Regions from separate parts of the Enterococcus sp. DIV0174 genome, predicted to be linked through region 2. Evidence: a T-box and tRNA genes for the amino acid it is inferred to sense, from the RefSeq annotation. Region 2 holds a T-box; the other holds one or more tRNA genes.

Region 1 (16,656 bases), 850 kb from region 2:
AATTTGGGAGAAGACAGTACCGCTGAAACCCCAGCAACTGAAACGATCAACCCACTAATAAAGAGAACATTATTGATATCTCCGCTCAATTGGCGAATATACAACGTTAAGATTGGACTGATACTAGTCACACCAATTTGTAAAATCAATGTTGTGATAAATAGTCCCACTAAAATAGAGAAATGATCCATTTTTGAAAAAATTTCTTTTGTGCTGACTAAATCTTTCTTCTCAACTGGATGGAAATCCTCTTTTACTAGAAAAATTGTTAAGATTGTCGTTACTAAAAGTACTGCACCCGTAATAATAAAGACGTTCTCCATGCCAAACCATTGCGCTAACGCACCACCCATGGACGGACCAATCAAATTCCCTGCAATTGCTCCAGTCGAAAGTGTCCCTAATGCCCAACCACTTTTTTCCTTCGGCGCTTGTGATGCAATCATTGCTGTAGCATTTGGAATATACCCAGATAAAATTCCATTAAAGAAGCGCATAATTAACAGCCAATACACATTAGGAACAAAAGCCAGTGAGCCCATGGTGATTGTCATTCCCGCTGCCGCTCGAACCATCATAATTTTCCGCCCTTTTCGATCTGCTAAATTTCCCCAAACCGGTGCAACAATTGCTGCTGCAAAAGCAGTAACTGAAATCGCTAATCCAGAAAATAATTCAACCTGATCTTGAGGCGTCCCTAGTTGTTCGACGTAAACAGGAATAAACGGCATGACTAAACTAATACTTGCACCAGTGAAAAAACAACCAATCCATGCAATAATTAAATTCTTTCTCCATTTAATCCCCATTCATCATCCCTCTTTCATCTTTCTTCATCATACCTATTTTTAAAGCAACAAGCAACGAATGTGAAAGCAAAAACAAAAAAAGACAAAAAATTCTGACTTTTCTATTACTCAACTAAATAAAAAGACAAAAAGTATCGTCAACAGACGTACTCTTTGCCTTAAAAATTTTAACAGAGATATTTTTGATTGATTTGTTTCATTTACTTAACTAGTTTAGATTGTCGCTAAAATAATAAAGTTTAAGATAAATAAAATATCAACTACCCACAAAGCAAGCGATACTTCTTTTGCTTGTCCTTTAACTACCTTCACAATTGTATACATGATAAAACCAGCAGCAATCCCATAAGAAATGCTATAGCAAAGACCCATAAAAATTGAAGCAAAGAAAGCAGGTAAAGCTTCATCAAGATTCGCCCATTTGATATCTGCAAATGAAGCCATCATCATTACACCGACTAAAATCAAAGCAGACGCCGTTGCTTGTGCAGGAACAATAGCAATCAATGGAGAGAATAAACTGCTTAGTGCAAATAAGATTGCAACGACTACCGACGTTAAACCAGTTCGACCACCCGCACCAATTCCGGCAGCAGATTCGACATACGTTGTTGTATTTGACGTACCAAAAATTGCACCAACTGAAGTTGCAATTGCATCAGCAAACAAAGCTTTATCCATTTTTGTTTTGAATCCTTTTCCATCTTCCAATGCATCCTCATCTTCTTTTGAGAAAATGCCTGTACGACGTCCCGTTCCGATAAATGTACCAATCGTGTCAAATGTATCTGATAAACTAAACGCAATGATTGTCATTAAAACTTGTGGAAGTCTTGAACTATCACTGAATAAAGATTGCATTCCCTCCGCTCCAAAAGCAGCACCAAAAGTTGTTCCTAATTCTTTAACTGAGTTTCCTAATGAATTAGCTTGCCAATCAATCGCTTGAAGATCGACCACACCCATCAATACACCTAAGATAGTTGTCACTACAATACCAATCAGCATTGCACCACGCACATTTTTAACTACTAAAATTGCTGTAATAACTAAACCAATAACTGCTAATAAAATGGGTGCATTATTGAAATTTGCTAAGGCTGGAACAATTCCACCATTAATTGTTACGTTTGTTGCCTTACCACCTTCAACTACAGAACTCGTGATTGCTGATTGATCCGCACTGAAAGAAAGGAACCCTGCATTTTTGATTCCCACATACGCAACGAAGATTCCAATACCGCCCCCAATGGCGTGTTGTAAACTTTCTGGAATTGCGTGAATAATCATTTTTCGAATTTTTGTTACTGTAATAAAAATATTAATCAACCCACAAATAAAGACCATTGCTAAAGCTTCTTGCCAAGAATAACCAAGACCAAACACGACAGTAAAAGTAAAGAAGGCATTCAAACCCATCCCTGGTGCTTGTGCGTAAGGAACATTCGCAAACAAGCCCATTACTAACGTCCCGATAACCGAAGCAATAATTGTTGCCAAGAAAACTGCTTGAAATGGCATTCCTGAAGCTGATAAAATCGTTGGGTTAACAAAAAGAATGTAGCTCATTGCAAAGAATGTTGTAACCCCCGCCATTATTTCTGTTGATACATTTGTTTTGTTTTCCTTCAATCCGAAAAACTTATCCATAAAAAATTCCACTCCCTGATTTTTTCTGATGAGGAAAGATATTAAATAAGACCAACAACTAATTTCCTCGAACAATTATTGATTATATCGTCGCTTCATTCGTTTTTCAACTAAAAAATGATATTTAAACATTAAAAAGCAAAAAACGTTCGTGTTTTGCTTCATTCTTTCTAAAAAAGGGCGTTTTTCATTCTTCAGTTATTGATTTTCGCACTTGTTTATTGCGTCAAATATGCTAGACTAAAACAAATATCAGCTGAGAAAGGACTATCGCCATTGAATAAAAAGCTTATTGCCATTGATTTAGATGGGACTACTCTGAATCAAGACTCTTTAATTACAACTAAAACCGAACAAACCTTAAAAAAAGCCATTGCAGCAGGTCACTATGTTAGTATCGCTACTGGACGACCTTTTCGAATGAGTTATCAATTTTATCAACAGTTAGAATTAACTACCCCAATGGTTAACTTTAATGGGGCTCTTGTACACATTCCTAATCAACTTTGGAGTGGCGAAAAAGAATCACAAATCAATCGCGAGATCGCCTTTGAAATTGTTTCACAAAAAAAAGCATTGAATCTTGACTTCGTTGCCGCTGAAAACCGCGAAACTTTTTTTATTGATAGCTTAGATTTTTTCGATGAAAAAATCTTTGCTTCATCAAACCCGAGTGAAAAAAATCTGCTTTCTCCTCAAAACCTGACAACTAATCCAACTTCTTTGCTCGTTCGTACAGAAAAACAATTTGCAGAACAAGTTTCAAATGAATTGACCCGTCAATTTGGTAGTTATGTAGATGTCCGCACTTGGGGTGGACCAACAGCTATTTTAGAAATCGTTTCTAAAGGGATTGAAAAAGCAAAGGGTGTTCACCAAGTAGCCAATTATCTTGAAATCAAACAAGAAGACGTCATCGCATTTGGTGATGAGCACAATGATCTTGAATTATTGGAATATGCTGGTTGGGGCGTTGCAATGGCAAATGGCACCGATCAACTAAAAGGGATCGCTAATGACATTACGGAAAAAACGAACCAAGAGGATGGTCTAGCCGATCATCTAGAAAAATTACTTCAACTATAATTTGTATTTATTCTATAAGTAAGAAACAAAAAAAGCCTAAGACATTGATTGTCTTAGGCTTTTTTTTGCAGTGAAAAACTAGCTCATTTAGAATAATTTCAAGCGTTTCATCCACGGAAACATACATTTTATCAATGAATTTTTCAGCTTTTTTCTTCTATAGAAATTAATCCTTTTTTCTTCTATCCTTCTTAGACAGTTACATAATCAATTGGTTCTGCTTGAGGGATTGTTTCATCAATAAAGTAAACTTTGTACCAAGTTAAGAAACTAAAAATCGTCCAGATCTTACGTTGCTCTTCTTTGACTCCTTCATGATGATTGTTTAACAATTCCATGATTTTATCTTGGTCAAAGAATTCTTTTGCAAAATCTGCTTCAAATAAAGCTTTCACTTCTTGATAACCATGTTCTTCTTTTAGCCAAGCTTTAATTGGCACAGGGAAACCTAATTTCACACGGTTTGACCATTCTTCTGGCAACTGTTTGTTTGCTGCTTGTCTGAAAATATCTTTCGTGTTGTTTTGGTTTAATAAATATTTGCTTGGAATTTGTTGTGCTAATTTCATCACTTCAATATCCAATAATGGCACACGAACTTCCAATGAACTTGCCATTGATAATTTGTCAGCTTTCAACAAAATATCTTTTGGCATCCATTGATGAAGGTCAACATATTGCATTTTATTGACTTCATCTTTGATTCCATCCGTTTTTTCGTAATGGACAGCCATAATTTCACTCACAGATGGTGCATCTTGATAAGTTGCTGTCAATAAATCAGCCGCTTCCTTTTCTTCAAAGACACGCGCATGACCAATGAAATACTCTTTAGCCGGCGCAAGTGATTCATATAAATGAATACGTCCGTGGAAGTTTTTCATTTTACCAATTTTGCGACCTAAACTATAACGCGTTCCTTTTGGCAATTTCTTCAACCCTTGCGCAATCACACGAATAAATTTTGAATTCGTATGGAAGCCATATGTTTGATAGCCAGCAAATAATTCATCTGCCCCTTCACCGGATTGAACCACACGGACACTTTGTGAAGCAAGGTTAGCTAGAAAATACAAAGGAACACAAGAAGGATTTGAATCTGGTTCATCCAAATGATATTGGATCAACGGAAATGCTTTGAATGACATATCTCCGTCGATAACCGCCGCAGTATTGTCTAAATCTAAAATCTCTGTTAATTTACGTGCTTCAATTGCTTCATTGTATGTTTTATCATCAAAACCAATTGAAAATGAATGATCTGGTTTTAAAACCGAAGTCACATAACTTGAGTCAACACCACTTGAAAGGAATGAACCAACTTCAACATCACTGATTGTATGTGCCTCAATCGAAGCTTTAACTGTTTCATCAATTTTGTCAATCCATTCTTGGCGAGAATGTGTACCTTTTGTTTCAAAATCAGCATCCCAGTATTCTTGAATGTCTAACTCACCGTTTTTATAAGTAAAATAATGGCCTTCAGGTAAACGGTACACATCTTTAAAGAATGTTTCGCCATTCAAAGGTGAGTATTGAAAAGTCATATAAGGTTTCAATGCTTCTTTATTTAACTCTTTTTGGAAATCAGGATGTGGTAAGAAACTTTTGATCTCTGAACCGAACATAAACGTACCATTCATTTGTGCATAGTAATAAGGTTTGATTCCAAAATGATCACGGGCACCAAAAAGTTCATTTTTTTCATTGTCCCAAATAGCAAAAGCAAACATTCCACGAATTTTTTGTAATAATTCTGTTCCCCATTCTTCATAACCATGAAGAAGAACTTCCGTGTCAGCGTGTGTGCGAAAAACATGTCCTGCCGCAAGTAATTCTTCTCGCAGTGGACGATAGTTATAAATCTCACCATTAAAGATAATGATTTTTGTTCCATCCTCATTATAAATAGGCTGTGTTCCGCCTTCTAAATCAATAATACTCAATCTTCTAAAACCTAAAGCAACGTGTTTATCGACATACTCACCAGAACTATTAGGTCCACGGTGTACAATGCGATCCATCATCGCATTTACAACTGCACTCTTGTTATCTTTGTCATTAACAAAACCGACAATCCCGCACATTTAACTTTCACATCCTAATATAAATTACTTTTTCATTTTTTTATTTCATACTTTTCATCTTAACACACTCGAAAAGCGCTGACGAAAGGTTCTTCCCTAACAGTTTCGTCACATGAAAATAAGTTATGAAAACTTTTGAACATTTAATAAAAAGTTTTTCAATAACTAATTTAACATGTTTTCTTTTATGATGCTATCTTAATCCCTCATGCTTAAAAGAAATTTTGACTCTCTCATTTGCGCTATTCTATTTTTTAATTCCATAACTGCTAGAAAAGTGTTTTTTTAACTTTTTTCACATTTTCATTCTATTAAACCTGCATTTATTCACAACTATTTTTGTTTAGTCGTTATGTGACAGCACAAAAAAAGATTGAGATATGAATACTCAATCTTGTTTTGTTTTAGTTTAAATAAGGAAGGTACAGGATTTGAACCTGCGCGCCGGTATTAGCCGGTTCGGCGGATTTCGAGTCCGCTGCATTACCACTCTGCCAACCTTCCGCGATTTCTATTTTTAATCTTTTCGCCCAAAATGTCAAGCAACATTTTCACAACTGATTCTTTACATTTAAAGTCACAAGAAAAAGGTTGCACGTAATCAAACGACTACGCCAACCTTTTTTATTTTTTTAGCGGATAATTTCTGGATTTTCTAAAGACAACACAGAGTCAATTGTTCTAGAAATCAAAGAAATGATTTGCTCTTCTGTTGGCTGCATAATGTTTGAAGACATCAATGAAGCTAACCCAGTTACGACTACCCAAGTACCCGTATGTAACGCATCTAAATATTCGTCAGATAAATGACTGTATTTTTCGTCTTTCTTTGCAGCTTCATAGAAATAATTATATGAAAAATCATGCATTTTTTTACCGTCGCCATGCTCATCGATATACAATGCCATGTACAGACTATGATGTTTTTTCGCAAAGTTGATATAATTCAAACCTAAATCAATAATTTTGTCACCAGTATGCTCGACAGGGAAAACTTCTTCTTTGAGTTGATCAAAAATAGAATCCAAAAGAGTATTCTTTAAGTCTTCCATGTTTTTAAACTCTAGATAAATAGGTTGTGTCGAAATTCCCATCTTCTTTGCAATGTTACGAGCAGTAAATCCTTTGAAGCCTTCTTTAGCAACAACTTCATATGCTGCTTTTAGAATTTGATCTTTGGTATAGACTTTTCTTCTCATAAAAACTCCCCCACTTTGTACTGCATATATGTTCTTTAATTGTAACCGATAATCATCCTTCTTTGCAAACATTTTACTCATAATTGTTATATTTAAAGCAAATTAAGCTAAACTATTTAATGAAATTCTAATAAGGAAATGCGTCTTCATCAAATTATGCATTCCCTTTCATTTTTTTAGTCTTCTTTTTTTCCTTATTTTTTCACTCTTTTTTTGTCAGCTATGGCGAAAACACAACTAATCACCAAATAAGGAAACTATCGTTATTTATATTTATTTTAAAAAAGAAATAGTTACTAAATAAATTTCTTCGATAAAAATTAAATAAGTCTTTAGTAGGATGCATTTTCTTCACAAATCTTTTATACTTACTTCGAACTTACAAAACTGTTTGAATAGTGTCATCTAAAAAAGTAGCGTGTTTGCCACTTTATCGCGTATAGTAACCTTAGATCAAAAAACTTCAAGGAGATGATTCAAAATGAGCGTTGCAGCATCAAGAAAACTTATCAACTTTATTTCAATTATCGGTTTAGGCGCGTCTATCGCACTAACTGTTTACTTTATCAATCTTGGAGTCTTCAAGGACATCAATGCATTGAGAGGTCTTGTTGGACACTCAGTTATTCTTGGACCTGTTATTTTCATTTTGATTCAAATTCTACAAGTAGTGATTCCAATCATCCCCGGTGGCATCAGTACCGCAGCCGGCGTTCTGATTTTTGGTCCTTATGCTGGTTTTGTTTATAACTATGTGGGGATTTGTATCGGATCGGTTATTATCTTCTTATTAGGTAGACGCTACGGAAAACCCTTCATTTTATCTTTAATCAGCGACAAAACTTATGATAAATATATTGGTTGGTTAGATAATCAAAGTCGATTTGAGAAACTTTTTGCACTTGCAATTTTCCTACCAGTTGCGCCAGATGATGCGCTTTGTTTGATGGCTGGCTTAACAAATATTTCCGTAAAGAAATTTTCACTAATTATTTTCCTTGCTAAACCACTCTCTATTTTCTTATATAGTATGGCACTGATTTATGGTGGACAATACTTGACTGGTTTACTTGGTTAATTGGACAAAATAAATGAAGACATTCTGACACAGATTAGTGGTCTGACCTCTAACCTGTGTTTTTTTTATTTTTAAGATACAATAGAATTAGTAGGTGATAAAAATGAATTATTTAAAACATAGTTTAGGAAATGCTTGGGACTTTCTCAAAGGAACACAAAATTATTTTCGCGATGTTTTACTGATGCACGGCTTTATTTTATTTATTTGTCTGCCGTTATTGAATAGTACAACTCGTTTTATTTTACATCGTGGTGCAATTGATTATTTATCTTATGATAATATCGCCACCATTTTTTCTAAGCACCCTGGTGTACTAGGCTCGCTCTTTATCGTTTTGGTGCTGATTCTGCTTTTGGTCTATTTTGAATTCACTTTTTTATTGATTAGTGTTTACTTTATCAAAAAAAGAAAACCTGTGTCCTTAAAACAGCTACTTCGAATGACTGTCTTACAGCTAAAAAAGGTTCGTCCAGTTACGTTTCTCTTTTTCTTAGCTTATTTTCTACTGATTTTGCCGTTAAGTGGGTTAAGTTTTAACTCTGATTTATTATCAAAAATCAAAATCCCTTCATTTATTATGGATTTTATTTTTGAAAATCGGCTTGTGATTGTTAGTTTATTCATTTTAGTTTATCTTTTCTTAGCATACATCGGCATTCGGCTAATTTTTGCGTTACCAGAAATGATCTTACGCGACCGACCATTTCGCGAATCAATCCGAGAAAGTTGGCGACTTACGAAATCACGCTTCTTTGCGATTCTAGGTCAATTTATTATCATTGGTGGTAGTATCTTACTAATTTCCTCACTAGGTTATTTTCTGATTATCCTTTCACAAACGGCTGTTGAGAATTTTTTGCCTAATTATTCATTGATTAGTGCTGTCTTCGCAATGACGCTATTACAATTGATACTTCTGTTTAATATTGTTATGTCAACTGTTGGAATATTTTACATTATTGTCGACTTCATGGATGATGAAGGCTTCTTGCCAGAAATTCCTGAATGGTTCACTCCTGAGCCACCTTTACATCGATATTCCACCTTAAAGAATGCCAGTCTTGTTCTTTTTTGTGTTTTCTTTGGCGTTGGCGTTTGTTTGTATAATATGAATTATTTGACTTCTGCTGCACAGACTACCCCTTTAACTGTTTCTCATCGTGGTGTTAGCAATCAAAATGGTGTTCAAAACACGTTACCTGCGCTAGAAAAAACAAGTCAAACTTATCATCCTGATTACGTTGAGATGGATGTTCAAGAAACAAAAGATGGCCAATTCGTCGTGATGCACGATTTTAACTTGAAGAATTTAACGGGCGTCAATCAACTACCACAAAATTTAACCTTGAAAGAACTAGAAAAATTAACAGTCAAAGAAAATGGGCAAGCAGCACCACTTGTTTCTTTTGATAGTTATCTGGCAGCTGCTAAAAAATTAAATCAGAAATTATTGATTGAAATTAAAACAACGAAATATGACTCAAGCGATTTGGTTGAGCGCTTCACGGATAAATATCGGGCAGAAATTCTGGAACAACATCATATTTTACAGAGTTTGACTTATCAAACTGTCGAAGACTTAAAGAAAGTGGAGCCAAAGTTTTACGTTGGCTATATTTTACCGTTTAATATTGTGGGACCACCGATTACTTCTGCCGACTTTTTAACAATGGAATATAGCACCATCAATCGGAATTTTATTTCATCTGCCCATGCGGATGGTAAAAAAGTTTATGTCTGGACGGTCAACGACTCGGATGCAGTCAGTCGAATGATGTTCTATGGTGCAGATGGCATCATCACCGATCAGATGGGGATTTTAAACAAAGAAGTAAAATCACTTGATGACGAAATCACTTATTCAGATAAATTGCTTAACTTCGTACTAGGTGTCGGTTAAGCATCACTTCACTTATCAAAAAAAAAGGCAATCGCTAATTTGTTAGCGGTCGCCCTTTTTTTATTTACTTATTCTCTTTTCGCGTCTTTAACAGCTCGAAAGATGGCTAAAATTGCGGGAATCGCTGAGACAATTGCGAGAAAAATTCCTAGTTTCCCTGAATTTCTTTTCTTTGTCATAACATCTTCTCCCTTCCTCTTTCCTTAAGTATAAAAAACTTTTGCAAATTTCTCAAAAGAAGTGATTGTTTACGACACCATCTCAACTGGTGCGTAAATATCTGTTAACTTAACTAATACGCGAAACTGTTTCTCATCAATAACAAAATGATCACATTGCTCGTAGCTTTCAACTAAAACAACAGCTGTGTTGGTATAGGTATGTTCGATATAACCAACGACTTCATTAGTTACACCAATAGGTTTGCATATGTAAGACTTTCCCACTTCGATATTTAACATCAAAATTCACTCCTTCAATTATTATTTGTTTTATTTATAATAACAGAAAAGCAAATAAATGAAAACGTTTTATTTTATTTTTTTTGTATTTTTTTCTTTAAACCAACAAGAATTCATTCAGATTTTAAGTTATGCTATTTTTCATTTAATATCACTTAAATTTTATATTTTTTCGTCACGTAAGAAAGGTGACAAAACTGTTCTTTTATTATTGTTTCACGTTCGTGCAGTTTTTTCTTTTTTTTCATACACTGAAGGAAAGGAGGGATAGACATGGTTCTCATTCAAGCAGTAATCTTTATTACCTTAACAATTGGTCTACTCATTGGATTAACAGAAGATCGCTGATTTCTTTTGTTTTAAATAAACCATTTGTTTATGGATACCTCTTAATTGCAAGAAAAATGAGTTGGTGCTAAACTACAAATGGGTTTGAAAATTTACAGAGAGTTTAACTGAAAATTTCTCGAATTTTTCTCAATAATTGAAAGGGGGAACGAAACATGACTTTTAACAAAACAAATATGACTTATCGCGTAGCCTTTGACACTTCAACCAATCGTTTCATGGCAATTGACGCAAAAAATGAACACAATGTTGCTTTCGGTATTACAATCGAACAAGCTGTCCGAGCATTACATGAATCTAATTAAGGAGCTGGCCACCCCACATGACATCTAAATCATTCTCGGAAAAAAGCTAAAAGAGGTTTGCACATCTTAGACGATGCAAACCTCTTTTTGTTTTGCTCTATCAAATCATTTTGCTGTATTAAAAAAGAAGCTGCGACATATGCCACAACTTCTTTCCTTCACTAACATATTATAGACGTTCGTTCAATTCTTTTGCTAGGTCTTCAAAGCCAGGTTTGCCTAGTAGGGCGAACATGTTCTTTTTGTAGGCTTCTACACCTGGTTGATCAAATGGGTTGATTCCGTTCAAGTAACCAGAAATTCCTACAGCTATTTCAAAGAAGTACATTGTATAACCTAAGGTGTAAGCATCCATTTCTGGAATTTTAACTAGTAAGTTAGGTACATCACCATCTGTATGTGCTAATAATGTTCCTTCAAAAGCTTTTGTGTTAACAAAGTCAACTTCTTTTCCTTGTAAGTAGCCTAAACCATCTAGGTCAGCTTCTTGTTCAGGAATAGTGATTGACTTACGAGGTTTTTCCACTTTAACGATTGTTTCAAAGATATTGCGACGACCTTCTTGAATATATTGACCTAATGAATGTAGATCAGTAGAGAAGTTTGCACTTGAAGGATAGATTCCTTTTTGGTCTTTTCCTTCAGATTCGCCGAATAATTGTTTCCACCATTCTGAGAAATATTGCATTCCTGGTTCATAGTTGATCAACAATTCTGTCACTTTGCCTTTACGGTAAAGAATGTTACGCATCGCTGCATATTGATAAGCTTCGTTTTCTTCTAGTTTATCACTTGCATATTCTTTACTTGCATCAGCTGCACCTTTCATCAAGGCATCAATGTCTGCCCCACTAACAGCGATTGGTAGTAGACCAACAGCAGTTAATACAGAAAAACGTCCGCCGATATCATCAGGAATAACAAATGATTCCCAACCTTCAGCATCTGCTTCAACTTTTACTGCACCACGTGCTTTATCAGTTGTTGCATAAATACGTTTGTTTGCTTCTGCTTGACCATATTTTTTTACTAATAATTCTTTGAACACACGGAAAGCAATTGCTGGTTCTGTTGTTGTTCCTGATTTAGAAATAACATTAACAGAGAAATCACGATCACCAATTACTTCGATCAAGTCAGCTAAGTAAGTTGAGCTGATTGAATTTCCTGCATAAAAAATTTGTGGTGCTTTACGTGTTTTACCATCTAATAAGTTATAGAAAGTATGGTTCAAGAAATCAATTGCAGCACGTGCACCTAGATATGAGCCACCAATACCGATTACTACTAATACTTCTGAATCAGATTGGATTTTTTTAGCTGCTTCTTTGATACGTGCAAACTCTTCTTTATCATAATTTGTAGGTAAATCAATCCAGCCTAAGAAATCGCTGCCTGCGCCTGTACCTTCACGTAATAATTTGTCAGCCGCTGTTACTTGGCTTTGCATGTAACCTAATTCATGTTCATTGACAAACGGTGCTACTTTTGAATAGTCAAAATGAATGTGTGCCATTTGTTCTCCTCCTTAAAAGTTCACTATACAGGTATACTTTACGTTTTTTTTACTTTTTTTTCAAGCAAATATCTACGAACCTTTCAATATTTACAAGAAAATTTCACATTTAGACCAATCCTTGTGCAGACATTGCTTCCGCAACCTTTGCAAAACCGGCAATGTTCGCACCAAGTAATAGATTTTTTTCTTCATCATACTCAGCAGCAGTTTGACGACATGTTTCATAAATTGTTTGCATGATTTCGTCTAACTGTTGATCTACTTGCTCACTTTCCCAAGTTAAACGTTGAGAGTTTTGGCTCATTTCTAAGGCAGAAACTGCAACTCCACCCGCATTTGCAGCTTTTCCTGGGCAATACCAAACTCCTGCATCATGAAAAACAGTGACAGCTTCTACTGTTGCTGGCATGTTTGCCCCTTCTGCTACAATTTGTACGCCATTTTTTACTAAGATTTCTGCTAAGTCACCTGAGATTTCATTTTGTGTCGCACATGGCAAAGCAATAGCACATGCTTCTTCTAACGACCATACCGATTTTCCTTCATGATAAACAGCAGATGTCTTTTGAGCTGCATACTCAGTTAAACGTTGACGTTTTTTTTCTTTCACTTCTTTCAATAATTCTAAGTCAATACCTGTTGGATCATAAATAAAGCCACTTGAGTCGGAACAAGTCACCACTTTCGCTCCAAGTGCTTGCGCTTTTTCAATTGCATAGATTGCAACATTTCCGCTCCCAGATACAAAAACTGTTTTATCTGTAAATGAATCTTGCTCTTGAGCTAACAAGTGTTTAACAAAATAAACTAATCCATACCCCGTTGCTTCTGTACGAACTTTACTTCCCCAAAAATTCAAAGGTTTTCCTGTCAACACACCTGCATCATATTGTTTGATTCGTTTATATGCACCAAACAAATAACCAATTTCTCTTCCACCAACACCAATGTCGCCAGCAGGAACATCTAAAGAAGGCCCAATATGTTTTGAAAGCTCCAGCATGAAACTTTGACAAAAACGCATGATTTCACCGTCCGATTTTCCTTTAGGATCGAAATCACTACCACCTTTTCCGCCACCAATTGGAAGACCAGTCAGACTATTTTTAAAAATTTGTTCAAAAGCTAAGAATTTTAAAATACTCAAGTTAACACTTGGGTGAAATCTTAACCCACCTTTATATGGACCCAAGGCTGAATTGTATTGAATCCGATATCCTCGGTTCACACACCAATTCCCTTGATCATCTTGCCAAGGCACTCGGAATTGAATGATTCGTTCAGGTTCTACTAGAATTCCTAAAATATTTTGTTCGATGTATTCAGGATGGTTTTCTAAAAAATGCGTAACTGTTGGAAGTACTTCATCAATTGCTTGTAAAAATTCGACTTCTCCACGATCTTGTTGATGTAGTTTCTCTTGAATCGTTTGGACATATTTTTTTGCATTTGTCATTGTGTCACACTCCTTCGATTAGCTAATTTTTATTTTAGCTTATTTTCAGCCTCGGCTCAAAAATTTTTCTGCGTTTATTTTCGAAATATGCTACACTCACTTGTGAGGTGAAGCGAATGGAAACAAACTACGATGTAATCGTTGTTGGCGCTGGTACCAGTGGAATGATGGCAGCTATTAGTGCCGCAGAACAAGGTGCCAAGGTGCTATTAGTTGAAAAAAATAAAAAAGCTGGAAAAAAATTGCTAATGACTGGCGGTGGGCGTTGTAATGTCACAAACAATCGACCAGTGGAAGATTTAATCGCACATATTCCCGGAAACGGAAAATTTTTATATAGTACTTTTTCACAATTTGATAACTTTGATATCATGAACTTTTTTGAAACACAAGGCGTGCATTTAAAAGAAGAAGACCATGGCCGAATGTTTCCTGTTACAAATAAATCAAAAACAATCATTGAAGCGTTGATTACTCGTCTAAATGAACTTGGCGTCACACTCCTTTTTGGTACAAAAGTTGAAAAATTGGTACACAATAGCGGACAAGTCTACGGCATTCGAACAGAATTTGAAGAATTCCAAGCCCCTTGTGTGATTTTAACAACAGGTGGACGAACTTATCCATCAACTGGCTCAACTGGAGATGGCTACAAAATGGTAAAAAAAGTTGGTCATACAATTACCCCATTATACGCGACGGAATCTCCCTTGATTTCCGAAGAACCTTTTATTCAAGAAAAAACATTACAAGGATTGTCTTTACAAGATATTTCTTTAAGTGTCTTGAATAAAAAGGGACGAGTAATTACTGAGCACATTATGGATTTACTTTTCACACACTTTGGCATTTCAGGGCCTGCTGCCTTACGTTGCTCAAGTTTTATCAATCAAGAATTAAAGAAAACGGGCGAGCCAGTTACAATTTCTCTAGATTGTTTCCCAACTCGATCAAGTCATGACTTGATCCGAGAACTAACTGCTAAGAGTCGTCAATCGAAAAAAACGTTGGTCAATACTTGGCACGGCTTTTTACCTGAACGACTACTAACTTTTTATTTAAGTCATCTGAATTTGGAACAACAAACGGGTCAACAAACGTCGGAGAAACAAATTCAAGACTTTGTCCAATTATGTAAAGAATTTCATCTCTTGATAAACAAAACTTTCCCGATAGAAAAATCTTTTGTAACTGGCGGGGGTGTTTCCTTAAAAGAAATTAATCCCAAGACCTTAGAAAGTAAACTGGTAGCTGGATTATATTTTGCGGGTGAATTACTCGATGTCAACGGCTATACTGGTGGCTTCAATATCACTGCGGCTTTTGCTACGGGTCATGTTTCTGGTATGAATGCCGGTCAACAAGCCCAGGCCATTTAAAATATTACTAGTCCACTTAAATTATTCATTGGTTACTTATAAAAAAAATCCCCTTCAAGTTAAACTGGATACTAACTTGAAGGGGATTTTTTTATGCTCTGATATCGACAAATTTTCCATTTGTCAGTTGGCAGATTGCTTGTGGAGCTAACTCCATCTGCAGTCCTCTTTTGCCAGCGGAAATAATGATTTGTTCATAATTTTCCGCAATTTGATCAAGATAAGTTGGAAATAGTTTTTTCATTCCGATTGGTGAACAGCCACCACGAATATAACCAGTAGTTGCTTCTAACTCACGTAAATGGAGCATTTCTACTTTTTTATTTCCAGAAACTTTTGCCAATTTCTTTAAATCTACTTCATTTTCTCCCGGAATGACAGCAACTAGTGGACCAGTTACGTTTCCTACAGCCACCAATGTTTTAAAAATTCGTTGCTCACTCCCAGGAATCTGTTCAAAAATCGTAGTTGCACCTAAATGATTTTCATCCCATTCATATTCGTGTTCTGTATACGCAATTTTTTTTTGCTCTACGAGTCGAATTGCATTTGTTTTGACTTGTTTTTTCTTTGCCATATTTCCACCTCATTGCAACAAGCATGATAAATTCAAATACCATTCATCGTTGGTTGATACGATTACTCATGCTAAACTCTTAATTATTTGTTGCAGTTCTTTCACAGATAATTGTCCTGGGGCCGAAGCAGACGCTTTTGAAATTGCCCCAAAAGTAACTGCCGAACCTGTTAAGCATCCTGCTACTCTTGATAACTTACCCATTTCTCCCATTGAAACAGTAATCAACGGGATTGAAACAAACGCACTTGCTCGTTTAGTCAATTCAAGCAAGCGAAAAACATCTTGTTCTGTTTGTGGCATCATTGCTAATTTTCCAATGCTAGCTCCAAAATGTTCCATCATATTTAGCCGGTAAAGCAGAACAGGATCTGATGGTGTTTCTTTAAATTCATGATTGCTGATAATGATTGGAATTTGATGATCTTTGATGCGCTCAATCATTCCGCGTCCCAAGCTTTCAATCTGAAACAATTCAATGTCTACCATATCAACCAACTGTTCAGTCACAACTGTTTCATACAAATCATGATATTCTCTAATCGATAGATCTTGTTTTCCGCCCTCAGCTAGCGTACGAAATGTAAAAAGCAACGGTAATCCTTGAAGCTCATGTCGAAGAAGGACTAGTGTTTCTAGAACCTTTTCTAATTGCAAGATTTCTTGATAAAAATCGACACGCCATTCCACTAAATCCGCGCCTGCCTCGCGCGCGAGACGTGCTTCACTTAAGATTTTTTCTTGGGTCACACCAGTTAATGGTGCACAAACTTTTGGCCGACCAGTACCGATTTGCAAA
Region 2 (16,255 bases):
CATCTGTTAGTGAAACTATTTCAGAAGTAGTGGAAGAAACAGTTGAAGACGTTCTAGAAGAAGCTCCTGTAGAAATCACAGTGATCGATGAAATTGAAGTAGAGTCAGAAGAAAGTTCAGTAGAACAAGAATTAAGTGACTTGGATGATGAAGCAGCTTTAACGGAATTGGCACTTTATCTTACTGAAATTTCTAAACATTTGGACGCGCCTGCTCTGGTAAAAATGGAGAGAGAAGCAAACTTAGTTGTTTTTCACTTAGAAACACAAAAACAAGGAATTTTAATTGGTAAACATGGGAAGACACTGAATGCTTTGCAGTATTTAGCACAAGTATTTATCCATCGGGTGGCTACAAACAAATTATCAATTGTTGTTAATGTAGGAAACTACCGTGAAAAGCGCCAAGAAATTATTCAGCGTTTAGCTGAGCGAACAGCTGATAAAGTCATTCGTACAGGTCAGCCAGTATTTTTAGAACCAATGCCGGCTTTTGAGCGAAAACAGATTCATGCAGCACTAAGTAAAAATGACGGAGTAAAAACACACTCTGAAGGTGAAGAGCCTTATCGATATTTAGTTGTTGAGCCAGCAAAAAGATTCTATTAAAGTGAAATAAAAATCAAAAAGGAAATGTCACAAGTCAGTTGACTTGTGACATTTCCTTTTTTGTTTCTATTTTTGTTTCTATATATATAAGATAATAAAGAAAAAAGAACACTAAAATAATTTTTTTATGGCTAAATGGTGTGAAGAAATAAAATCAGATTGACAAAATTTTTTAAACCAAGTATATTTTACTAGAAATCATTCTTATCGAAGTATACGATCGTAGTAGTCTAACTTTGATAAAAAGAAGTACAAGGCATTTGCTTTGTACTTTTTTGCTTAAAAATAAGGTTAGAGACTAGTCAATCAAAAGAACTTGATTCATTTTTAGAAATGTGATAGTCTATGACAAGAATTTAATCAAGAACAAGCAGTCAAAGTGCTAAGTTCACCTTTTTATGTAAAGGGTGGAGTGGGCGCTTTTTTTGTGCGTAAAATTAAAGGAGAAGTGAAAAAATGGCTGAAATTACTTTGGAGTTTGACACAATCGCAGCAATCTCAACGCCACCAGGTGAAGGTGCAATTAGTATTGTACGCTTGAGTGGTGATCATGCAGTTCAAATTGCCAATAAAGTTTATCGTAGTGGAACAAAAACTTTACTCGAAGTACCTAGCCACACGATTCATTATGGTCATATAGCTGATCCAAAAGATAATCATCTAGTGGATGAAGTGATGGTCTCAGTAATGTTAGCACCGAAAACTTTTACTCGTGAAGATGTGGTTGAAATTAATTGTCATGGTGGGATTGTTGTAGTCAATCAGGTACTTCAGCTTTTACTTAGAGAGGGTGCGCGTCTAGCGGAGCCAGGAGAATTTACAAAGCGTGCATTTTTAAATGGACGGGTGGATTTGTCACAAGCAGAAGCTGTCATGGATTTAATTCGTGCAAAAACAGATAAGGCAATGGACCTAGCAATTAATCAATTAGATGGAAATCTTTCTTCATTAATTCGTGCATTGCGCCAAGAAATTTTAGAAACGTTAGCACAAGTTGAAGTCAATATTGATTATCCAGAATATGATGATGTTGAAGAAATGACAACTAAATTATTACTTGAAAAAGCGCAAATGGTTCATCAAAAAATTGAAGAGCTATTGGCAACTTCAAAACAAGGAAAAGTTTTACGAGAAGGGCTAAGCACAGCAATTATTGGACGCCCTAACGTAGGGAAATCAAGTTTGCTAAATCATTTATTGCGAGAAGAAAAAGCAATTGTAACTGATATTGCCGGAACGACACGTGATGTGATTGAAGAATATGTCAATGTTCGGGGGGTACCTTTGAAATTGATTGATACAGCTGGAATTCGTGAGACGGATGATGTTGTAGAACGAATTGGTGTAGAAAGAAGTAGAAAAGCTTTGTCTGAATCTGATTTGATTTTATTAGTTTTAAATCAAAGTGAAGCTCTAACAGCAGAAGATGAACAATTATTAGAAGCAACCAATGGATTAAAGAGAATCATTCTTTTAAATAAAACTGATCTACCCGCAAAAATTGAACTAGATAAACTAGCAACATTTATTAATCATGAACCTGTTTTTCCAGTTTCAGTCACAAACAATGATGGTTTGGATCAATTAGAACTTGCTATTACTGAACTGTTTTTCGGTGGGAAAACAGGCGAGAAAGATGCAACTTATGTTTCAAATACGCGACATATCGCATTATTAGAAAAAGCAGCTATTTCATTAGATGAAGTGGTCACAGGAATAGAGGCTGGTATGCCTGTTGATTTAGTTCAAATCGATATGACACGTTGTTGGGACTATCTTGGAGAAGTAGTTGGAGATAGTGTCCAAGATGAATTGATAACACAGTTATTTAGTCAATTTTGTTTAGGAAAATAGAGGAGGAACATCTTTTGAATCAATATCAAGCAGAGTCGTATGATGTCATCGTTGTTGGAGCAGGGCATGCTGGATCTGAAGCAGCGTTAGCCTCGGCTAGACTAGGATCGAAAACATTGCTATTAACAATTAATTTGGATATGGTTGCATTTATGCCTTGTAATCCATCAGTAGGCGGACCAGCTAAAGGAGTGGTTGTTCGTGAGATTGATGCTTTAGGCGGAGAAATGGGAAAAAATATTGACAAAACGTACATTCAAATGAGAATGTTGAATACCGGAAAAGGACCTGCAGTTCGTGCTTTGCGCGCACAAGCTGACAAGCATGCCTATGCCTCAGAAATGAAACATACCATTGAAAAAGAACCTAATTTGACGCTACGACAAGGAATTGTTGAAGAAATAATTGTTGAAGATGGTGTTTGTCGTGGCGTCGTTACCTCTACAGGCGCACGTTATAGCGCGAAAGCTGTTGTTATCACAGCTGGAACAGCTCTTCGTGGTGAAATTATTATTGGTGAATTAAAATATTCATCAGGTCCAAATAACTCACAGCCATCAGTAGGTTTAGCCAATAATCTAAAGGAATTAGGGTTTAAGATTGAACGATTTAAAACAGGAACACCACCACGTGTAAAATCAAGTACAATTGATTATTCAGTCACAGAAGAACAACCTGGTGATGAAAAACCTAATCATTTTAGTTTTAGCACACCTGATAGTGCATATAAAATTGATCAAGAGCCTTGTTGGTTAACTTACACTGGTGAATCAACGCATCAAATTATTCGTGACAATTTACATCGTGCACCGATGTTTACTGGAATTGTTGAAGGTGTGGGCGCACGTTACTGCCCTTCAATTGAAGATAAAATTGTTCGCTTTGCTGATAAACCACGTCACCAATTGTTTTTAGAGCCAGAAGGATTAAATACAGAAGAAGTATACGTCCAAGGGCTATCCACATCGTTACCAGAAGATGTTCAAGTAGATGTATTGCATTCAATTGCTGGTTTGGAAAAAGTGGAAATGATGCGTACGGGATATGCCATTGAGTATGATGTCATTGAGCCACATCAATTACGTCCAACACTTGAAACAAAAGTAATTGAAAACTTGTATACAGCTGGTCAAACAAACGGAACAAGTGGGTATGAGGAAGCGGCAGGTCAAGGTCTGATTGCTGGAATCAATGCATCATTAAAAGTCCAAGAAAAAGATCCTTTCGTAATTAAACGTAGTGATGGCTATATTGGTGTGATGATTGATGATTTGGTGACAAAAGGAACAAATGAACCTTATCGTTTACTTACTTCTCGTGCCGAGTATCGTTTGATTTTACGACATGACAATGCAGATTTACGTTTGACTGAAATGGGTCATCAAATTGGATTAGTAAAAGAAGAACAATATGATTCTTACCTATCGAAGAAAGCAGCGGTTGAGCAAGAAATTAAACGATTAATGAGCATTCGAATTAAGCCAACAGAGGAAGTCCAAGCTTTCTTGAGTAGCATTGAAGCAGCATCATTAAAAGATGGTGTCTTGGCAAGTGATTTCTTGAAACGTCCAGAGATTTCTTACGCAGATTTGTTAAAATTTATTCCAGAAAATGATGCACTGACACATAAAGAAATTGAACAAGTTGAAATTCAAATTAAATATGAAGGTTACATCAAAAAAGCCATGGAAAAAGTTGAAAAATTAAAACGTATGGAAGCTAAAAAAATTCCAGAAAATATCGACTACGCAGCAATCAATGGTTTAGCTACAGAAGCAAAACAAAAATTGCAAAAAATTCAACCTGAAACGATTGCGCAAGCGAGTCGAATTAGTGGTGTAAATCCTGCCGATTTGAGTATTCTGATGGTCTATATCGAACAAGGGAAGATTGCGAAAGTTAACGCATCTGCCCAATAAATTTTTAAAATAAAAAGAGAACTTGAGCTGTAATAATTTATATACTTGCTCGAGTTCTTTTTTGTTCGTTTTTTAGTGCGAATTTTTTTAAGATTGTCCAAGGAAGCATTGCAAGAAAAAGAAAATTGCGTTAAAGTAGGAGAAGATTCTGTGAAACAATTTCTGTTTCACAATGAAAGGACTAATTATGACACCAGAAGAATTTCGCCAAGCATTAGCAGAAAAACAAATTCATTTATCAGATCATCAGATGGAGCAATTTGCCACGTATTTTAAAACACTAGTTGAGTGGAATGAAAAAATGAATTTAACAGCTATTACAGATGAAAATGAAGTGTATTTGAAACATTTTTATGATTCGCTGACACTGGCTTTTGAAGTTGACTTTACCGAGAAGCTTTCTTTGTGTGATGTTGGATCAGGCGCAGGCTTTCCAAGTATTCCATTAAAAATTGTTTTTCCAGAGCTACAAATTACAATTGTTGACTCATTAAATAAACGAATTACTTTCTTAACAGAATTAACTAACTTATTAGGTATTAGTGCTTCTTTATACCATGATCGCGCAGAAACATTTGGGCAAAACATAGAATTTCGTGAATCTTTTGACTTAGTTACTGCAAGGGCTGTTGCTAGATTAAACGTATTGGCAGAATTATGTATGCCACTAGTCAAGTTAGGTGGTCATTTTTATGCATTAAAAGCTGCTAAAAGTGAAGAAGAATTGACTGAAGCAAAACATGCAATTGCTATCTTGGGTGGTAAATTTATCAAGGAGACAGCAGTTGATCTGCCAAAAATTTCGGATCAACGTCATATTCTTACTATAGAAAAGAAAAAAGTCACACCAAAAAAATATCCAAGAAAACCTGGATTGCCTAATAAGCAACCCATTAAGTAGGAGGAGAAGAGATGGCACAAATTATATCTGTTGCAAACCAAAAAGGTGGAGTTGGTAAAACGACAACTACAGTTAATCTAGGTGCTTGTCTTGCTAGCCTAGGAAAAAAAGTACTCTTAGTTGATATGGATGCGCAAGGAAATGCTACTAGCGGTGTGGGTGTCCGAAAACCGGATGTTAAGCAAGATATTTACGATGTATTGGTGAATGAATTGCCAATTGCAGAAGCAACGATTGTAACAGAACATGAAAATTTAAATATCGTGCCTGCTACTCTCCAATTAGCTGGAGCAGAAATTGAATTAACTTCTATGATGGCTAGAGAATCTCGATTAAAAGGTTCTTTAGCAGAAGTAAAGAATCAATATGATTATATTTTGATTGATTGCCCGCCTTCTTTAGGTCACTTAACAATCAATTCGTTTACTGCTAGTGATGCAATTTTAATACCTGTCCAGTGTGAGTATTATGCTTTAGAAGGCTTAAGCCAATTACTTAATACCGTTCGTTTAGTACAAAAACATTTTAACCCCGACTTAGAAATTGCTGGCGTTTTATTAACGATGTATGATGCAAGAACGAACCTTGGGACAGAAGTTGTGGAAGAAGTTCGTAAGTATTTCCGTGAAAAAGTCTATGATACGATTATTCCAAGAAATGTTCGTTTATCAGAAGCACCAAGTCATGGTCTACCAATTATTGACTACGATCCACGTTCTCGAGGAGCAGAAGTTTATCAAGCATTGGCAAAGGAAGTGGTTGATCGTGAAGAAAAATAAAGGCCTAGGTCGAGGAATCAACGCGCTATTTCAAGATTTAGAAAATTTAGAAAGTGTTGATGTAAAAGACGAAGCAGTTATTCAATTACCTTTGAACGAGCTACGTCCTAATCCTTATCAACCACGAAAAACGTTTGAAGAAGTATCTCTACAGGAGCTAGCTAATTCAATTGAACAATCGGGTGTGTTTCAACCAATTATTGTTAGAAGATCTACGGTAAAAGGGTATGAAATTATCGCTGGTGAGCGACGTTTTCGTGCTTCAAAATTAGCTGAAAAAGAAACAATTCCAGCAATTGTACGAGAATTCAATGAAGAAGCAATGATGCAGGTTGCTGTTTTAGAAAACTTGCAACGAGAAGATTTAAATCCTTTAGAAGAAGCAGAAGCTTACGAAATGCTGATGAAAAATTTGAATTTGACACAAGCAGAAGTAGCCAGCCGTTTAGGGAAAAGTCGTCCTTACATTGCGAACTACTTACGATTGTTGTCTTTACCAGATCTAGTGAAGGAAATGGTTCAAGATCACCGTTTATCAATGGGACAAGCTAGAACCTTATTAGGTCTAAAAAATAAAGATCTTATTTTGAAATTAGCTAATCGTGTAGTATCTGAAAACTTAACTGTTCGTCAATTAGAACAAACAGTGTCTGAATTAAATCAAAATGATGGGAAAGAAAAGAAAAAAATCCCACGTTTGGCAAAAGAAAAACCTTATTACATTCGTGAAAGCGAAGATCGTTTGATGGATAAATTTGGTACGAGTGTTGCAATTCAAGAAAAAGATGGCAAAGGAAAAATTGAAATTGAGTATCTTTCACAAAACGATTTAACAAGAATTCTTGATATTCTTAACATTCAATTTGATGAAGAGTAGAAACAGGAGGCTATTTTATGTATGATTTAGGCGATATTGTTGAAATGAAAAAACCTCATGCTTGTCAAACAAATCGTTGGGAAATCATTCGTATGGGAGCAGACATCAAAATTAAATGTGTGAACTGTGGCCATATCGTGATGATGACACGTCGCGATTTTGAAAAAAAACTAAAAAAAATACTTGAAAAAAAGGCAAAGAAAGAGTGAATTAATTTATGGCATTGACTGCTGGAATCGTTGGCTTGCCCAACGTAGGAAAATCAACTTTATTTAATGCAATTACAAAAGCTGGAGCAGAAGCAGCGAACTATCCTTTTGCAACAATTGATCCAAACATTGGAATGGTTGAAGTACCAGACTGGCGTTTACAACGCTTAACAGAACTTGTACAACCGAAAAAAACTGTACCAACGACATTTGAATTTACTGATATTGCCGGTATCGTTAAGGGCGCAAGTAAAGGTGAAGGATTAGGAAATAAATTTTTAAGCCATATTCGCCAAGTAGATGCAATTTGTCATGTTGTTCGTTGTTTTGATGACGATAACATCACCCATGTTGAAGGTCGTGTAGATCCTTTAGGCGACATTGATACAATCAACTTAGAGTTGGTTTTAGCTGATTTGGAATCAATTACTAAACGTTATACACGTGTGGCTAAAGTAGCAAAAACAAAAGATAAAGAAGCTGTGGCAGAGTTAGCTGTGTTGGATAAAATCAAACCAGTTTTAGAAGAAGGCCGTTCTGCCCGTTCAATCGAATTTACGGAAGAAGAACAAAAAATCGTTAAGAGTCTATTTTTACTGACAACTAAACCTATTTTATATGTGGCGAACGTATCAGAAGATGATGTTGCTGATGCAGAATCAAATCATTATGTTCAAGAAGTGCGCAATTTTGCAGCAGAAGAAAATGCTGAAGTTATCGTAGTTTGTGCCCGAGCAGAAGAAGAAATTGCTGAACTAGATGAAGAAGACAAAGCAGAATTCTTAGAAGCTTTAGGAATTGAAGAATCTGGTTTAGATCAATTGATTCGTGCAGCCTACGGATTACTTGGATTAGCAACTTATTTCACAGCAGGTGAGCAAGAAGTGCGTGCTTGGACTTTCAGAAAAGGAATCAAGGCACCACAAGCAGCTGGAATTATCCATACGGACTTTGAACGTGGCTTTATTCGTGCAGAAACAGTTTCATTCGATGATTTGAATAAATATGGAAATATGCATGCAGCTAAAGAAGCTGGACGTGTTCGTTTAGAAGGTAAAGAGTACATTGTACAAGATGGAGACGTTATGTTGTTCCGTTTTAATGTATAAAAGGGCTATCATAGTTTGCTAAAAATATGTTAAAATATTTTTTGTGACGACCGTTAAGCAAACTAACGGCTAAGGAGGACTACTAGATCATGGAACCAGAGCAATTACGTGAAATGGTGAAAGAAAATAATAATTTAGAAACACAATTAACGAAGCGAAACCAACAGTATATTTTTGATTTGAAAAAATCTTTAGAAGCAGCAAACTTATCTGAGGCAGAGAAAGTTAATGCGCTTCATGATATGTTACCTGTCTTGGTGAAAGAACAAAAAGGCGGCAAAACTGCACGTCAGCTTTTTGGAACAGTTTCTGAGCGAACAGAATCAATTATTAGTAAGCCAGTAGCACCTAAAAAATCTTCTACACCAGTTTTGATGTGGTTAGATAATACATTATTGTTATTAGGTTTATTGAGTATCATGATTGCAATTACAGGTTTCTTTTCACGTGAAACAGCTCCAGCTTATGGAATCTCAACACTTCTGTTTGGATCAGCTATCGGTGGTTGGGTATTTTATATGATGTATAAATATATTTATCAGTATGAATATCCAGGTGCAGATAGAAGCAAGAAACCAGGAATGTTAAAAACATTATTGATTTTAGGTGGTTCAACACTTGTGTGGGTAATCGCATTCTCAGCGACAACGTTACTTCCACCAGTTCTTAACCCAGTGTTAAATCCAATTGCAGTAATTGTGATTGGTGCAGCAGCATTAGCACTACGTTACTACTTGAAGAAAAAATATGAAATCGTGGGCAGTCTATCTGTTCCAAGAAGATAATTAGCAAGCAACGTACGAAATTATTCGTGCGTTGTTTTTTTTTATATTTTCTTTCGTAACAATGAGAATAATCAAAATAAAATCTTTGTTTTATGAGAAATAAAGCAGCAGTTGCTTCTTAGTTATTGACTTAAAGGATAAAATCGCTTATTTTAATAGATAAACTAAATTAGAGGAGTGGTACTAACAATGTCCAACTGGGAAACAAAGTTCACGAAAAAAGGTTTTACTTTTGATGATGTCTTATTGATACCAGCAGAAAGTCACGTGTTACCAAACGAAGTGGATATGAGCATACAACTAGCAAAAAACATTAAGTTAAATATTCCAATTATGAGCGCAAGCATGGATACAGTAACTGATAGTAAGATGGCAATTGCGATGGCTCGTCAGGGTGGTCTAGGTGTTATTCATAAGAACATGACAATTGACCAACAAGCAGAAGAAGTTCGCAAAGTAAAACGTTCAGAAAGTGGCGTCATCATTGACCCATTCTTTTTAACACCACAACATCTAGTTGCTGATGCTGAAGAATTAATGAGTAAATATCGAATTAGTGGTGTTCCAATTGTTGAAACTTTGGAAAATAGAAAATTAGTAGGAATCATTACTAACCGTGATATGCGTTTCGTAACAGATTATCATATTCCGATTGACGATGTGATGACAAAGGATAACTTAGTTGTTGCCCCAGAAGGAACTTCTCTAAAAGATGCAGAGAAAATTTTACAAAAACACAAAATTGAGAAATTACCAATCGTCGATGAAGATGGTCGTTTAAGTGGCTTGATTACTATCAAAGATATTGAAAAAGTCATCGAATTTCCTAATGCTGCGAAAGATGAACATGGTCGTTTATTAGTTGCTGCTGCTGTAGGCGTAACAAGCGATACTTTTGAACGTGCTGATGCATTGTTAACTGCTGGTGTAGATGCAATCATTATTGATACAGCTCATGGACACAGTGCAGGTGTAATTCGCAAGATTAAAGAAATTCGTGAAACTTTCCCAGCAGCAACACTGATTGCTGGAAATGTAGCAACTGCTGAAGCAACGAAAGCACTTTATGATGTTGGTGTTGATGTTGTTAAAGTTGGTATTGGACCTGGTTCGATTTGTACAACCCGTGTTGTTGCAGGTGTCGGTGTTCCTCAATTGACAGCAATCTATGATGCAGCTTCTGTTGCGCGTCAGTATGGTAAAACAATTATTGCCGATGGCGGAATCAAATATTCAGGTGACATTGTTAAAGCACTAGCTGCTGGAGGACATGCAGTTATGTTAGGTAGTATGCTAGCCGGAACAGATGAATCACCAGGTGAATTCGAAATTTTCCAAGGTCGTCGTTTCAAAACATATCGTGGAATGGGCTCATTAGGTGCGATGGAAAAAGGATCAAAAGATCGTTATTTCCAAGGAAGTATCAATGAAGCAAATAAATTAGTTCCCGAAGGTATTGAAGGACGTGTAGCTTATAAAGGAAGCGTAGCAGATATTATCTTCCAAATGATTGGTGGATTAAAATCAGGAATGGGCTATGTCGGAGCTGCAAACTTACAACAACTACGAGATGATGCACAATTCATCCAAATGAGTGGCAGTGGACTAAAAGAATCACATCCACATGATGTTCAAATCACTAAAGAAGCACCAAACTACTCAGTTGAATCATAAATAAAAGAAAAACTTCCACCAAAATCATAATTGATTTTGGTGGAAGTTTTTTGTTTTAGAAAGTAAATTTAGTTGATTACTCTTAAATTACCCATATATGGCACTAGAGCTTCAGGAATAGTTACTGAGCCATCTTCATTTTGGTAGTTTTCTAAGATAGCTGCAACTGTACGGCCAACAGCTAAACCAGATCCATTCAATGTATGAGCGTAATGAATTTTTCCATCTTCATCACGGTAGCGAATCATTGCTCGACGTGCTTGGAAATCTTCACAGTTTGAACATGAACTAATTTCACGGAAAGTATCTTGCGCGGGAATCCAAACTTCTAAATCATACGTTTTAGCAGCAGAGAAGCCCATGTCACCTGTTGACAAAGCAACGACACGATAAGGTAAGTTTAATTTTTGCAAAATATCTTCAGCATCATTAGTCATTTTTTCTAGTTCTTCATAAGAATGTTCAGCATCAGAAAATTTAACCATTTCAACTTTGTTAAATTGGTGCAAACGAATCAGACCACGAGTATCTCTACCAGCACTACCAGCTTCTGAACGGAAAGCAGGGCTAAGAGCGGTAAAGCGAATTGGTAAATCTTTTCCATCTAAAATTTCGTCATTATAATAGTTGGTTAAAGGAACCTCTGCAGTAGGAATCAATGTTAAATCGGTATTTTCTAATTGGAAAACATCTTCTTTAAATTTTGGAAATTGACCTGTCCCGAACATTGCACGACTGTTAACAATGTAAGGAGTAATCATTTCAGTATAACCATGTTCATAAATATGTTGATCAAGCATAAAATTATACACGGCGCGTTCTAGGCGTGCACCTAATCCTTTATAATAAACAAAACGGCTTCCTGAAACTTTTGCGCCACGTTCAAAATCTAAAATATCAAGATTTTCTGCGATTTCCCAGTGTGGTTTAGGTTCAAAAGAAAAGTTTCGGGGATTGCTCCAACGACGAACTTCTACATTATCGTCTTCATCTTTTCCAATTGGTACTGAGTCATTAGGCAAGTTTGGTAAAGTAGTAGCAATCTGAGTAAGTTTTTCATCAACATCAGCAATTTCTGTATCTAAGGCTTTGATGTTCCCACCAACTTCTTTCATTTCTGAAATTTTTGCAGAAGCATCTTCTTTATTACGTTTTAGTTGTGCAATTTCTGCAGAAACATCATTTCGATATTTTTTTAATTCCTCACTTTTTACAAGCAGATTACGACGACTTTCATCTAATTCCATAAATTCAGCCAAAGTTTCTTTTTTTACGCCACGTGTCATTAATTTTTCTTGAACTGAGTCAAAGTTCTGACGCATCATTTTTACATCTAACATTAATTAATTCCTCCTTTATAAATAAAAAAAACTATTCCTTCCCAAAAATCTTGGGACGAAATAGTTTTGTATTCGCGGTACCACCCGAGTTCAGCTTTAATTGCTGCTCTTGTTTACAGATAACGGCTGTTAACCGGCTTTTCTTATTTCAAAAAGCACACATCATAGAACTGGAACTTCCAAATTATTTTTTGCTGATTTGCAGCGACCATCAGCTCTCTGTTAAAAAATAAAGTGTACTAGGTTCTGTGTTTAGTATTCACTAATTGACTTAAGAATATCGAAAAATGAGATATTCGTCAACTGATTATTTTTCATCTTGAGGAAGTTTACTATTTTTTTTCAAAGGTAGGTGCATAATAAATGAAGTCCAACTTTGATCTGATTTTGCATAAATGTACCCACCGTGTAATGCAACAATACTTTGAGCAATTGCTAGCCCAAGTCCTGTTCCGCCAGTTGCTTGTGATCGAGATTCTTCCACACGATAAAAACGATCAAATAAATTATCAAGAGATTGTTTTGGAATCATTGCCCCATTATTTTTAACGACTGCTACAACTTCTGTTCCGACACGTTCGACTTCAATGATAATATTTGTAGCTCCTTTACCGTACTTCAGGGCATTTGTAATTAAATTATTAAAGACGCGGACCAATTTTTCTGTATCCCCATCCATAATCAGAGAAGACTCTTTAGATTGAACAAGTATTTGAATATTTTTTTTTGCAGCTTCCAACTCAAAGTCAGCAGCAAGCTGCTCGATTAATTGAATCAAATCAAATGCTGAAAAGTTAACAGGCACTGCTGGCTGTCGCACTTTTGTATATTCAAAAAGGTCTTCAACTAAGGATTTCATTTGTTTTGCCTTTACATAAGCAGTATGTGTGTACTTCAAAAGATCTTCTTGAGAATGATATTGTCCATCTTCAATCAGACCTAAGTAACCAATAATGGATGTTAAGGGTGTACGAATGTCATGGCTCACGTTTGTAATCAGTTCGTCTTTTGATTTTTCAATTTTTCGCTCATCCTCAATAGCAGCAACCGTACTATCTACTAAGCCATTGATACTAGTAACAACTCTACTAAGATCGCCACTAAGTTCAAAAGGGATTCGATGATCATAATTACCATTAGCAATGAAATGTAGCTCACTGATAATATGACGTAATTGCATTTGTCGATAGCGCCGAATCAAGCGCCAATATAAAACTGCTACATCTAATAGTAAGAAAAGCGGAATAATAAAATTCCTACCATTCCAAAAAAGATCAGAGCCAAGTCGCTGGGCAAAAATATTTTTTGAGTCCCAAATTGCGTTTGTGAGAGAAGGAGAGCTGTTGATGACAGAACTAATTACTACTAAAATAGCGACATTTAATAGAAGTAAAAGAATAACTGTGATAATTCCTTCTGCTAAAAGTTCACTGATTTCTTTGGAAGTTAAAATGATACGCCGTCGTTTCTCTTTTCCCACGCTCTTATCTTGCGTCAATTTTATATCCAACCCCCCAAACAGTTTGAATTACTTTTTCTCCACCTGTAGCTTCTTCAATCTTATCTCGTAAATGGCTCACGTGAACCATAACTGTTTTTGCTGAGACAATACTTTCTTGTTTCCAAACACGTTCAAAAATTTCATCCGCACTAAATACACGATTTGGGTGACTAGCTAAAAGATATAAAATGCCAAATTCTAAAGCAGTTAATTGGATTTCTTTCCCGTCAATTGTTTTTACTTCATGGGAGTCTTTGTTGATTATTAATGAATTTACTTCTAATACATCCGGTTGTTCAGCAGTTATTTGCATTTTTGTACGACGTAATAAAGATTTTACACGCGCCATAACTTCCAATGGATTAAATGGTTTGGTTACGTAGTCATCTGCACCAGCAACTAACCCTTTGATTTTATCCATATCAGTTGTTTTTGCTGTTAACATAATAATTGGAATTTGAGATTCTTTTCGTAATTCTTTTACAACTTGCATACCATCCATTTCAGGCATCATGATATCTAAAATAAGCAATTCAATATCGGGAATAGTTCTAATTTTTGATAGTGCCTCTTTTCCGTCATAAGCTTTTACTGCCTCGTAACCTTCATTGTGTACATAGATACTTAATAACTCTACAATTTCTTTGTCGTCATCTGCAATTAAAATTTTCATATAATGAATCCTCCAGAATAAGTGTGTTTACTATTATTCTAGCAAAAAAAAGCAGAAATAGATAAAAGCAACACTTTGTTAACAAAAAATTTAGAAGAAATCACTGTAAATCAAACATAATAGAAAAAAACTGAACAATTATTACAGATGTAATATAAAATCAAGCGAAAATAGTGTAAAAAGCGAATGATTTTAAAGCAGAATTAAACAATGATCGAACTTGTTATAAATGTTGTTAAAACAGCATTTTTATTATTGACTTTAGAATTTTAAGTTGGTATATTATTATTTGTTCAACAAGAGCAATTAAAATTTTGTTGATTAGTCGTTAAATAAGTTGTTGACATGTTCATTATGGCATGATAAGATAACTAAGTTGTTTAAAAAGAACTGCTTATGAAGCTTGATTTCATCAAGGAAAACTTCAAAAAAAGTTCTTGACAAATAACAAACGATGCGATATGATAAATGAGTTGCTGAAAGATTTCTCAAACGAAATCAAAAAAAACTTTTTTAAAAAGAGTTGACATTCAAACGTCACTCTGATATGATATAAAAGTTGCTACGGCAATTCAAGTAGACCTTTGAAAACTGAACAAAGTAAGACAAACCAAATGTGTAGGGCGTCTTGATTCAATTCAAGACAACAAACATTTTTAAACAGCAAGCAATATGCTAGCAAACAAATTGAGCTTAACAATCGAAAGATTGTTCTAACTTTTATTATGAGAGTTTGATCCTGGCTCAGGACGAACGCTGGCGGCGTGCCTAATACATGCAAGTCGTACGCTTTTTCTTTCACCGGAGCTTGCTCCACCGAAAGAAAAGGAGTGGCGAACGGGTGAGTAACACGTGGGTAACCTGCCCATCAGAAGGGGATAACACTTGGAAACAGGTGCTAATACCGTATAACAATCGAAACCGCATGGTTTTGATTTGAAAGGCGCTTTCGGGTGTCGCTGATGGATGGACCCGCGGTGCATTAGCTAGTTGGTGAGGTAACGGCTCACCAAGGCCACGATGCATAGCCGACCTGAGAGGGTGATCGGCCACATTGGGACTGAGACACGGCCCAAACTCCTACGGGAGGCAGCAGTAGGGAATCTTCGGCAATGGACGAAAGTCTGACCGAGCAACGCCGCGTGAGTGAAGAAGGTTTTCGGATCGTAAAACTCTGTTGTTAGAGAAGAACAAGGATGAGAGTAACTGTTCATCCCTTGACGGTATCTAACCAGAAAGCCACGGCTAACTACGTGCCAGCAGCCGCGGTAATACGTAGGTGGCAAGCGTTGTCCGGATTTATTGGGCGTAAAGCGAGCGCAGGCGGTTTCTTAAGTCTGATGTGAAAGCCCCCGGCTCAACCGGGGAGGGTCATTGGAAACTGGGAGACTTGAGTGCAGAAGAGGAGAGTGGAATTCCATGTGTAGCGGTGAAATGCGTAGATATATGGAGGAACACCAGTGGCGAAGGCGACTCTCTGGTCTGTAACTGACGCTGAGGCTCGAAAGCGTGGGGAGCAAACAGGATTAGATACCCTGGTAGTCCACGCCGTAAACGATGAGTGCTAAGTGTTGGAGGGTTTCCGCCCTTCAGTGCTGCAGCTAACGCATTAAGCACTCCGCCTGGGGAGTACGACCGCAAGGTTGAAACTCAAAGGAATTGACGGGGGCCCGCACAAGCGGTGGAGCATGTGGTTTAATTCGAAGCAACGCGAAGAACCTTACCAGGTCTTGACATCCTTTGACCACTCTAGAGATAGAGCTTCCCCTTCGGGGGCAAAGTGACAGGTGGTGCATGGTTGTCGTCAGCTCGTGTCGTGAGATGTTGGGTTAAGTCCCGCAACGAGCGCAACCCTTATTGTTAGTTGCCATCATTTAGTTGGGCACTCTAGCAAGACTGCCGGTGACAAACCGGAGGAAGGTGGGGATGACGTCAAATCATCATGCCCCTTATGACCTGGGCTACACACGTGCTACAATGGGAAGTACAACGAGTCGCGAAGTCGCGAGGCTAAGCTAATCTCTTA

What was found. The T-box of region 2 lies ahead of serS (serine--tRNA ligase). A T-box ahead of a tRNA ligase gene usually reads a tRNA of that ligase, here a tRNA-Ser.
Region 1: it has a tRNA-Ser gene. The T-box ahead of serS (serine--tRNA ligase) is inferred to sense a tRNA for this amino acid. The anticodon was not compared.

The regions. Positions count from the first base shown of each region.
Region 1 is NZ_CP172881.1:829,345-846,000, reverse strand. It holds gene IGJ93_RS04180 (multidrug efflux MFS transporter) at 1-809, opposite strand, end outside; gene IGJ93_RS04175 (NCS2 family permease) at 1,023-2,459, opposite strand; gene IGJ93_RS04170 (Cof-type HAD-IIB family hydrolase) at 2,736-3,545, shown strand; gene asnB (asparagine synthase (glutamine-hydrolyzing)) at 3,737-5,632, opposite strand; tRNA gene IGJ93_RS04160 (tRNA-Ser) at 6,049-6,136, opposite strand; gene IGJ93_RS04155 (TetR/AcrR family transcriptional regulator) at 6,265-6,831, opposite strand; gene IGJ93_RS04150 (TVP38/TMEM64 family protein) at 7,313-7,909, shown strand; gene IGJ93_RS04145 (glycerophosphodiester phosphodiesterase) at 8,013-9,812, shown strand; gene IGJ93_RS04140 (hypothetical protein) at 10,061-10,273, opposite strand; gene IGJ93_RS04135 (hypothetical protein) at 10,777-10,926, shown strand; gene IGJ93_RS04130 (glucose-6-phosphate isomerase) at 11,096-12,442, opposite strand; gene gdhA (NADP-specific glutamate dehydrogenase) at 12,552-13,901, opposite strand; gene IGJ93_RS04120 (NAD(P)/FAD-dependent oxidoreductase) at 13,964-15,280, shown strand; gene ybaK (Cys-tRNA(Pro) deacylase) at 15,372-15,857, opposite strand; gene aroD (type I 3-dehydroquinate dehydratase) at 15,924-16,656, opposite strand, start outside.
Region 2 is NZ_CP172881.1:2,622,837-2,639,091, reverse strand. It holds gene jag (RNA-binding cell elongation regulator Jag/EloR) at 1-608, shown strand, start outside; gene mnmE (tRNA uridine-5-carboxymethylaminomethyl(34) synthesis GTPase MnmE) at 1,065-2,462, shown strand; gene mnmG (tRNA uridine-5-carboxymethylaminomethyl(34) synthesis enzyme MnmG) at 2,477-4,381, shown strand; gene rsmG (16S rRNA (guanine(527)-N(7))-methyltransferase RsmG) at 4,569-5,282, shown strand; gene IGJ93_RS12630 (ParA family protein) at 5,294-6,061, shown strand; gene IGJ93_RS12625 (ParB/RepB/Spo0J family partition protein) at 6,048-6,938, shown strand; gene IGJ93_RS12620 (DUF951 domain-containing protein) at 6,956-7,147, shown strand; gene ychF (redox-regulated ATPase YchF) at 7,156-8,256, shown strand; gene IGJ93_RS12610 (DUF1129 domain-containing protein) at 8,346-9,041, shown strand; gene guaB (IMP dehydrogenase) at 9,231-10,715, shown strand; gene serS (serine--tRNA ligase) at 10,784-12,055, opposite strand; T-box leader at 12,104-12,312, opposite strand; gene IGJ93_RS12595 (sensor histidine kinase) at 12,363-13,553, opposite strand; gene IGJ93_RS12590 (response regulator transcription factor) at 13,540-14,229, opposite strand; rRNA gene IGJ93_RS12585 (16S ribosomal RNA) at 14,951-16,255, shown strand, end outside.